2 linked regions of the Methylosarcina fibrata AML-C10 genome follow. The protein of the gene in region 1 interacts with the protein of each later gene in a pairwise test. Links are inferred from orthologs where the notes say so. Each region holds a gene or a part of one and is shown on either strand. Other genes may lie near its edges.

What was found. The genes of interacting proteins can lie anywhere in the genome.
Region 2: the proteins of leuS (region 1) and A3OW_RS0106320 interact in binary tests that used the Escherichia coli proteins (3 or more experiments, as listed by UniProt). The link is inferred for Methylosarcina fibrata AML-C10 from one-to-one orthologs.

The regions. Positions count from the first base shown.
Region 1 is NZ_KB889965.1:983,764-988,740, reverse strand. What follows is about bases 1,621-4,792. They hold leuS (leucine--tRNA ligase), read left to right. Parts: upstream 1,621-2,019; coding sequence 2,020-4,566; downstream 4,567-4,792. Other genes in these bases: A3OW_RS0104830 (LPS-assembly lipoprotein LptE), read left to right, coding at 4,589-4,792; A3OW_RS0104840 (zinc ribbon-containing protein), read right to left, coding at 1,621-1,935. Also shown: lnt (apolipoprotein N-acyltransferase), read right to left, coding at 1-272; A3OW_RS0104845 (ParA family protein), read right to left, coding at 607-1,386; more of A3OW_RS0104840, read right to left, coding at 1,450-1,620; more of A3OW_RS0104830, read left to right, coding at 4,793-4,977.
Region 2 is NZ_KB889965.1:1,309,016-1,313,570, forward strand. The notes cover bases 1,570-4,555. They hold A3OW_RS0106320 (BRCT domain-containing protein), read right to left. Parts: upstream 4,048-4,555; coding sequence 2,092-4,047; downstream 1,570-2,091. Other genes in these bases: A3OW_RS0106315 (hypothetical protein), read right to left, coding at 1,570-1,768; A3OW_RS0106325 (cell division protein ZipA C-terminal FtsZ-binding domain-containing protein), read right to left, coding at 4,058-4,555. Also shown: A3OW_RS0106310 (HAD family hydrolase), read right to left, coding at 178-843; more of A3OW_RS0106315, read right to left, coding at 836-1,569. UniProt on the Escherichia coli protein: DNA ligase that catalyzes the formation of phosphodiester linkages between 5'-phosphoryl and 3'-hydroxyl groups in double-stranded DNA using NAD as a coenzyme and as the energy source for the reaction.

The sequences.
Region 1 (4,977 bases):
CCGACGACCGCCAGGGGCCAGGGCAGGTGGGCGAACTCGTGCAGCAAATAGGTCACCCAGTTAAAGCCGATCAGAGTAAATACGAACGACGTCAGCAAGCCGCCCAAGAAAACCTCCCTCAGGCGCGTCTGCCTTTGCCAGAACAGCCATAGAGGAACAAAACAAAACAGGGCTGCCCAGGGCGGGAAAGGGATGTAACTGGTGCCGATCAGAATGCCGGACAGCAAAGGAAGCAGCCAGGGCTTGGCGCCGGATAGGGAAAGACTGACCATGACGACTGAAAATTACGGAAGAAAAATATTATCGGAAGCGAAATAACGGTTCATCCCTGAAATGATCGAATCCTGCTTCGGTTGACCGGCCTGTTTCAGTAAGTCAATCCGGCGCCGGTCGGAATCGGCAACAGCGCATTACAGACCGTTCCAGGTTGCTTGCCGAGTAAAACGGCTATGGCGCGCCTTCCGGAAAGCAATCCTTAGCTCATCCGCGAGGTTAACATGAAGCTTGCGAACCCCAACCGGATCAGTTTTCCAATGGCCGGAGGGGGTATGGCGACGGCGTCCTTGGCGGTTGTCTTCTCAACCTGCGCTCCGCGTCGAAACGGAATCAGCCGCCGTGAATTTCGGCATGCAAGGCGCGGTATTCGTCGGTCAGTTTGTGATTGGGGACGTAATGGACCAAAGGTTGAGCCTGACTGTGCGATTCCCTGACCTTGACCGAAGGCGAGATCATCGCGGACAGCACCGGAAGTCCTTCGGCGATCAGTTGATCGACCAGTTGGCGCGGCAGATTGGCCTGTTTCTGGAACTGATTGACGACAATGCCTTCGATGGTCAGATTCTGGTTGTGATCGGCCTTGACTTCGGAGATGGTCTGCATCAGGGTCAAGAGCGATTCACGGGAAAACGTGTCGCAATCGAACGGAATCAGGCATTTGTCGGCTGCAATCAAGGCCGACTGGCTGTAAAAGTTGAGGATGGGCGGCGTATCGATGTAGATCGAATCGAAGCCTCGCAGATTATCGAGCCCTTCCTTCAGTTTGAAGATCTTGAAGCGCGACTCCAGCCGGCCTTGCAGCGGCTCGAGATCGGGATGCGACGGAATGACGTACAGATTGGGAAACGGTGTTTCGTGAATCGCATTTTCAAGCCCGGAATTGTTATTGTTCCCGAACAGCGAAAGGCTGAGGCAATCTTTAAAATAGTGGGCAATGGTCCTGTCGCTGTCGCTGACTTTTCCGCCCAACAGGTATTGCGTCGAATTGCCCTGGACGTCGAGATCGATGACTAACGTACGCTTTCCTTCAACGGCGCTGATCGCGGCGAGATTGCACGTAATCGTCGATTTGCCGACACCGCCTTTCTGATTGAAAATGACTCTGCGCATGTTGCTACCTATAAAACTGCCAAGATGAAAAAACCTTATTTTATAAGGTTTCGATCGCTAATATCAAATACGGACAAAGGTTTTTGCATGGCATACCGGGCACTCCGGAATTTCGCTGGTGGTTTTGAAGGCGATTTCCTTGCCGCAGTTATCGCAAATGAAAGTGCCGGGAAGGGTGATGTCGCCGCTTTGGTAGCGATGGGTTTTGGCCAGCTCCCCCAGTTTCGCCAGTTCGATGCGCGTCTTGTCGGCCACGCTGAGGAAGGCGTCCAGCGTGAAATTTTCGATCAGTTCGATATCAAATTTGAACCATTCCGAAAGAGAATTAGAATCCTTTTTTTCGGTCAGACCGTGCGCCGCGGTTTCCACGTCGCGCTTGACGTAATCGCCGACCCGGTTCAACTCCTCTTTGCTCAGGTCGCTGTCTTTTCCGGCTTTTTCCTTCGAAATTTCAAGCGCTTCCGCAAGGGAATGAAGGGTCTCGTCCATCGTTTCGTAAAGATGCCTGACGATGTCGTTGTAAGCCTGGATAAATTTATTTTTCTTCATACGGTACTACTCCTGAAAATGGCTCTTTAGATTTACTTAACAGTGCGGTATTCTAACGCTTTTGACCGGTAAAAGACGAGAAGGATGGAAGAAATTTACAAGCCGCTGGCCATTGAGCAAGCCGTACAGAAAATTTGGGAAGAGTCGGGCGTCTTTAATGTATCCGAGACCGCCAACCAGGACAAGTATTATTGCTTGTCGATGTTTCCGTATCCCAGCGGTAAATTGCACATGGGGCACGTTCGCAACTACACCATCGGCGACGTGATCAGCCGTTACCAGCGCATGCTCGGCAAGAACGTGCTGCAGCCGATGGGTTGGGATGCGTTCGGCCTGCCCGCGGAAAACGCCGCGATGCAGCACGGCGTCCATCCCGCCGACTGGACCTATGAAAATATCGCTTATATGAAAGGCCAGCTCAAGCGCCTGGGTTTCGGCTACGACTGGAACCGGGAAATCGCTACCTGCGATCCGGATTATTACCGTTGGGAACAGTGGTTCTTTCTGAAGCTGCTGGAAAAAGGCCTGGTCTACAAAAAGACCGCGCCGGTCAACTGGTGCCCGAACGACATGACCGTGCTGGCGAACGAACAGGTCATCGACGGCTGTTGCTGGCGCTGCGACACCCAGGTGGAACGCAAGGAAATCGCCCAGTGGTTTTTGAAAATCACCGCTTACGCCGATGAACTGCTCCAGTCGCTCGAGACTCTGGACGGCTGGCCGGAGCAGGTCAAAACCATGCAGGTCAACTGGATCGGCAAAAGCTACGGGGTGCGCTTCGCCTTTCCCTACGAATTTGACGGCAAACAGGACTTGTTGTGGGTCTATACCACCCGGGCCGATACGATCATGGGCGTCACTTTCTGCGCGGTCGCCCCAGAGCATCCCTTGGCCGCTCAGGCCGCCAGGAATAATCCGGAGCTTGCCGCTTTCATTCACGAATGCGAGCAGACCGGTACCGCCGAGGCCGATCTTGCGACCGTCGAAAAGAAAGGCATGCCGACCGGCATTCAGGTCACGCACCCTCTGACCGGAGAAAAAGTGCCGGTCTGGGTAGGCAACTACGTGCTGATGAGTTACGGCGAAGGCGCGGTCATGGCAGTGCCGGCGCATGACGAGCGCGATTTTCATTTCGCGCAGAGATACGGCTTGCCGATTAAACAAGTCTTGCACCGTAAAACGATCGATTTTAGCCGGAATTCATCCGGAGTTGGCAGCGGCAGTGATTATGGGGACGCCGGCGGCAGCCAAATCGACCTGCCTTTTGATCAGAACCGTTGGCAGGATTGGTATGCGGCGAAGGACGAGTTAATGGTACTGGTCAAAAGCGGTAAATACGACGGCCTGACGCATAAGCAGGCCATTGACGCGGTCGCTGCCGATCTGAAAGCCAAGGATCTCGGAGACAAGCATGTACGGTTTCGGCTGCGCGACTGGGGCGTGTCCCGCCAGCGTTACTGGGGAGCGCCGATTCCGGTGATCTATTGCGACGATTGCGGAACGGTGCCCGTTCCGGAAAGCGATCTGCCGGTGGAATTGCCGCGGGACGTTGTGCTGGACGGATCGCAATCGCCTCTGGTGGCGCATCCCACCTTTTCGCAGGTCGAGTGTCCGCAATGCGGCAAAGCGGCGCGCCGCGAAACCGATACTTTCGATACTTTCATGGAATCGTCCTGGTATTTTGCGCGTTTTGCCGGCATTAGCGATGATGCCATGCTGGCGGACAGCGTACATTATTGGCTGCCGGTGGATCACTACATCGGCGGCATCGAGCATGCGATCCTGCATCTGTTGTACGCCCGGTTTTACACCAAATTGCTGCGCGATGAAGGTCTTTTGCGCTGCGGCGAGCCGTTCAAGAACCTGCTGACTCAAGGCATGGTGCTGAAAGACGGCAGCAAGATGTCGAAATCCAAAGGCAATACCGTCGATCCGCAAGCGTTGATCGATCAATACGGCGCCGATACCGTGCGCTTGTTCATCATGTTTGCCGCGCCTCCGGAGCAGTCCCTGGAATGGTCGGACAGCGGCGTCGAAGGCGCTTTCCGCTTCCTGAAAAGGCTGTGGAAACTGGTCCATCAACACGTGGCATCCGGTGGAGCAAGCCGGCCGTTCGATCGGCAGGCCATGACCGAAGAGCAAAAAACGCTGCGCCGACAGTTGCATCAGACCATTGCCAAGGTCACCGACGACTACGGCCGGCGTTATACCTACAACACGGCAATCGCCGCCAACATGGAGCTGGTGAACGCCCTGGCGCGCTTCAATGACGAATCGGAAAACGCGCGGGCCTTGCGCCAGGAAGCCTTTGAAGCCATCGTTCTGATGCTGTCGCCGATCGTGCCGCACATCTGCCATCGGATGTGGCAGGAGCTGGGGCATCCGGAAGCGATCGTCGGCGCTGCCTGGCCGACGGTCGACGCTTCGGCGCTGACCCAGGACAGCCTGGAGCTGGTCATTCAAGTCAACGGCAAGCTGCGCGGCAAAATCACCGTTCCGGCTGCGGCGTCTGCCGCTGAAATCGAACGGCTGGCGTTCGCTGACGATCATGTCAAACGATTTATTGAAGACCGGCCGGTCAGAAAGGTGATTGTCGTGCCTAAAAAACTGGTTAATATCGTGGTTGAGTGATTTTTTGTTGCCGAGAGTCGGGATGTTGCGTAAAAAAATAGCTGTTCTTGTTTTTTCCGTACTGCTGAGTGCTTGCGGTTACCATCTGCGCGGAAGCTCCACCGAAGTGGCTCAGGAGATTAAATCGATTTATTGGGACGGCGGTACTCTCCAGCTTCGCGAGCAATTGAAAGGCGTACTGGGTTCGTCGGCGAGCAAACTGGCCGATTCGCCGGAAAAAGCCGGAGTGACGGTCAAAATTCTGAACGAGGACTTTCGCCACCGGGTCCTGTCGCTGAGTTCGCGCGGCCGCTCGAACGAAGTCGAACTGGATTACCAATTGGATTACGAATTGTACAAGGAAGGAAAATTATTGCTCGAAAGGCAGCCGCTGCGGCTCAGGCGCGAATATTTCAACGATCAGCAGGACAT
Region 2 (4,555 bases), 330 kb from region 1 along the record:
CCGAGACTTTAGTATGTCGAACAAGCAAGGGCGATGACGGAAAAACAATGCTAAAAACGCCCATTATACACAACAAGAACCGCGCCGGATGCTCTTAATCGGAAATAATGGATTAATTCTCCGGAATGAAGCCGAAAAAACGCCGGCCTCACGGCAAACTCAAAAAGCATCCTGAAGTCATTCGCCCGCAAGCATTTTCTGCAATTGCGCAAGGTCGCCGGCTTGCAGAGTGCAAAGAGCGGCGGCCGGATGATTTGCAGGCGATGCCGACGGAATCAACGCCGACAAAGCGCCCGCCCTCGACGCAGCCAAAATGCCGACGGCAGAATCCTCCAGCACCAGGCATCGACCGGCCGGCACGCCCAGCCGTCTGGACGCCTGCAAAAAAAGATCCGGAGCGGGTTTGCCCTGCGCCACCTGATCGCGGCTGATCACGACCGGAAAAACTTGTTCCAGGCCGGCCCGCTCCAGGCATTCCCAAGCGTTCGCGCCATGACTGTTGGTCGCCAGGCAATAAGGAAGGCCTTCCTTAACCAGCCATTCAAGCAACGAGTGAAAGCCGTGTTTGACCTCGATGCCGTGAGCGGCGACGTGCCGCCGCCAGCTCAAAGCGCTCAATCGATTGAACTCGTCGACGTCGAAACCGGCGCCGCCCTGGGCTATTAAGGCGGCCATGACTTCTTCCGCCGGCAGGCCCGACAGACTTTCCCAGAACGACGTTGAAAACTCATGCCCCAGCTCCCGGGCTGCCTCGCGCCAAGCCAGCCGGAAGGTGCTTTCGGTATCGAGCACGAGACCGTCCAGATCGAAAATCACCGCGGAAAAATCGGCCCGGTTAACCATGGATGACCATGATGTGTTCGCCGTACGCTTCCCGGCTGGAGCCGACCACGATATGCCGGCTGCCGTCCGACGCTTCTTCGAGCAGGCCCGAGACTTCGACCAGCTCGCCGTTAAAAGCCTGTCCCGCATACGTCGCGGTGAAGCAAATTATCGAGCCGATGGCGTCGTATTCGATGCGATAGACCGCCGGATAATCGAAGGCTCGGCTATCGTCGGCGATTCGGCAGCGCAAGGTGACCGGCCCGAGTTTTTTATAGAGATCCGGCTCGCCGGCGTTCGGCTCGATCAGGCTTAAATCGAATTTACGACCGTTCACCACCGCTTTGTTGTATTTTCGCCGTTCGTGCCAGACATAATCGCCGTAGCTCAAGGAACAGCCGCGGCGCCGGTAGGATTCGCGCCAATCGCTGTCGTTCAAGGACTGCAATTGCCCCTGTTCGATCAATTCGCGGACCACCTCCCGGCAACGCAAAAACCCTTCCCTGCCGTAACAGACCAGATCGATGTCCGAACTGTCCCGTTGCACCCCGATCAGCAAGGAACCGGTCACCCCGACCTGCGCCAGATCCACGCCTTGCTCGGTCAGCAGCCCCGCCAACAGCAACACGTCGTCTTCGACGGCATCGCGCCCGCCGTCCTCCAGGATCGCCCGGAGCCGCCGCCTGGGCTGATGATGCTCGACAATTCGGGACGTTTCGACCGCGTGCAGGTGGGTATCGAGCCTCGGCGAATAATGCAGATAATCCGCATGCCGCTGACGCAAAAACAAGTTGGCTTCCTCGGTGGCTTTTTTGCGCCAGCCGCCGTCTTCCAGGACATAGCGTAAAAAGCAGAGCACCTTGCCTTGCTCCGGATGCGAATCGACCACGGCAAACACCAGCCCTTCGGCGGTTTCGATAAAATCTTTGGGATGGAACGTCGTCATGAGGAAGAGGCGGAGAAAGCTTGACCGAAACGATTATTTTTACGGGAGTAATTAACAAAGATCATTGTCAGCCTTTATAGTTCAGACCGCAGGCCAGGAAGATTTTTCTTTCAGATTGGCGATCGTTCTGCCCGGAACGATCGCATCGTGAAGAATCAATAGATAAAACCAAAGCTTGTCGCCATTAGTTTTTGCATATTCGTTCGCAAACCCGCACCGGCGGCAGGCTATATTTAACGATCGAGGCGGCGGTTGTCGTGACCATTACCGCCCCGCCAAGCTTCAGGCTGAAATACCGGCAGGCCCGGCGGGTCCCGGCGAGATCATCCGTCGGCACCGATGAGCGCCAAATATTCCTCCTCGCTCAGGATGGGCACGCCTTTTTCTCTGGCCGCATTGATTTTTGCCGCGCCGGCCTCGGATCCCGTCACCAGAAAATCGGTCTTGCCGGTAACCGAGCCGGCCACCTTGGCCCCCAGCCGCTTGGCATCGCGAATCATGTCGTCGCGAGTGCCTTTCAGCATGGTGCCGGTAAACACGAGAACCTTTCCGGCAATGGGGCTGCTGTTTTGGCGTTGTTCCGACAAGAGGGGCGTGGATGTCAGATTGAACCCCAACTGATAAAGCTGCATGAAATCCTGCCGGATGGTGGTCAGGCTGGTAACGACCGCTTCCGCCGTTTTCTCGGCAAAGCCTTCGATACTGACGATGTCGTCCCGGCTCAAATCGAAAATACCGGTCAGGCGGTAATGCTGCAGCAGCCGTTCGCAATTGCCCAGGCCCATCCGGTGAATGCCGAAAGCGCCGAGAAAACGCCAGTCTTCGATGGCCACGTTGCGGCTGCGTTGAAGTTCGCTCAGCAGATTCTGCGAGGTTTTTTCGCCGAAACCCATCGCCTGCAATTGCGGCAAGTCGAGTTGATAGACGGCAAATACCGAATTGACGCCGTGGGCGTGCAGCTTTTCGATGGTCTTCAATCCGAAACCGTCGACGTTCGCCAGCGTCCTGAAAAAATGTTCGATGCTGTTTTCGATCTGCGCCGGGCATTTCGTCGTGTTCGGGCAGAATAGATAATCGCCGTCCCAGATCAGTTCGCTGCCGCAGCGGGGGCAGCGCTCCGGAATTTGCGGCAAACTGGGCGCGACGACCCGTTCGATTTTCGGTATGACCATGCCGGAGCGGGTCAATTCGATAACCGTGCCTTCGCCGATGCCCATTTCCCGGACCATGCCGTAATGGTGCGCCGTCGCTCTCGAAATCAGCGCGCCGCTGAGCCGGGTCGGCTCCAGTTCCGCGACCGGATTGACCCGACCGGAACGCGAAGTCTGCGGAGTAACCCGCCTGACCTTGACCAGAGCCGTTTCGATGTTGCTTTTGTAGGCTATCTGCCAGCGATGGTGATGACGGGTAGCGCCGAGGAAACTTTTGAGCACCGGATCGAGCGCTTCGAGGATGAGGCCGTCGACGTCGTAGTCGACCATCTTTGGCACCTCCTGCACGATCGCCTCGAAGTCTTCGCGCAGCTTTTCGGCGGTCCCTTCCCATCCGGGCAGGACCGCAAACGGATAAAAGACCGCCGCCCGGTTCCGGATCGCCGCCAACGCGTGTTCTTCCAGGTCTTTTTCCTTGATGATGCTGGCCTGAAAATTCCGGGGATTTTCGAAATAAACCGCCAGATGGCTGTCGAAATAGCTGCGGCTGACGACGATCTCGCCGGCGCCCTGCCCTCTTTTTCCGTTGCCGGCGACGATCAGCCCGCGCTCGAAGACGCGGCTGATGTCGGTGCCTTTGCGTCCGTCGCCGCGCGTGTACAGCACGTGGCCGTCGTCGTAGGCGGCAAAGCCGTCCAGCTTGGGCGTCGCCTTGAAGCGCAGCGAAGCGAAATCGACCTGGCATTGCTCGGCCGCTTTTTCCAGACGGCTCAGCCACTTTTCGATGCCGTCCCGGGAATAGGTTTTTTCGGTCGACAGCATGTATTCCGGCAGGGTCACCGTCTTGCCGGCGAAGGCTTTTTCCGGTTCGACCGTTTCCAGATAGGGATGATTAGGATGCCTCCGCCGAAGCTCCTGCAAGAAAACGAAATCGTAATCGTAGTCGGAGATCAGCGGCGCGCCGCCGCGGTACAGGGCATTGCAGATTTGTAAAAACTCGACCAGTTGTTCGTCGGTCAATTGGGCAGTGTCGGCCTGTGCGGCCGTTTGCTCGATCTGCGCGATCGACAGGCGTGAAGGCGTCAGCCCGCTTCGTTCGAGAACCGCTCGTTGCTCGGCAGTCAGCATCGTTATGAAATTACAAACTTTGCCGGATCAACCGCACCGTGTCGTCGGTCAGAGGCTGGCGCTGATGATCCAGAATTCTTCCGTCCAGCTCCGCTGCGACCAGTTCGATCGTGTCCAGATAGTCTTCGAATACCGAGGCGGCATCTTCCAGTTCGGCCGGCTGCATGAAGAAAACGATGCCGGGACAGTAAAACGAGTCCAGATCCTGTTCGGGAAACGTGCCGGGAGGCACCATGCTGGCGACGCCGAAATCGACCAGGCGGTTGCCGTCGAGGCGTTCGAAAATTTTCAGGTTGCCGTATTCGAGTCCGGCCAATTGAAAAGCATTGACCAGGTCAAGGCCGTTGAATCCTTCTTCCGCCTTGGCGATCACGCTGAACTGAATGATTTGCGGGGCAATGAAGCGCGGCGGCGGCTCGTCTTCTTCGATCTCCGTTTCCGGTTCATCGATCTCCCATTCGGCCGGCTCTTCGTGCCGGGCATAGCGGTCGGGGATCTCCCGCTCGTC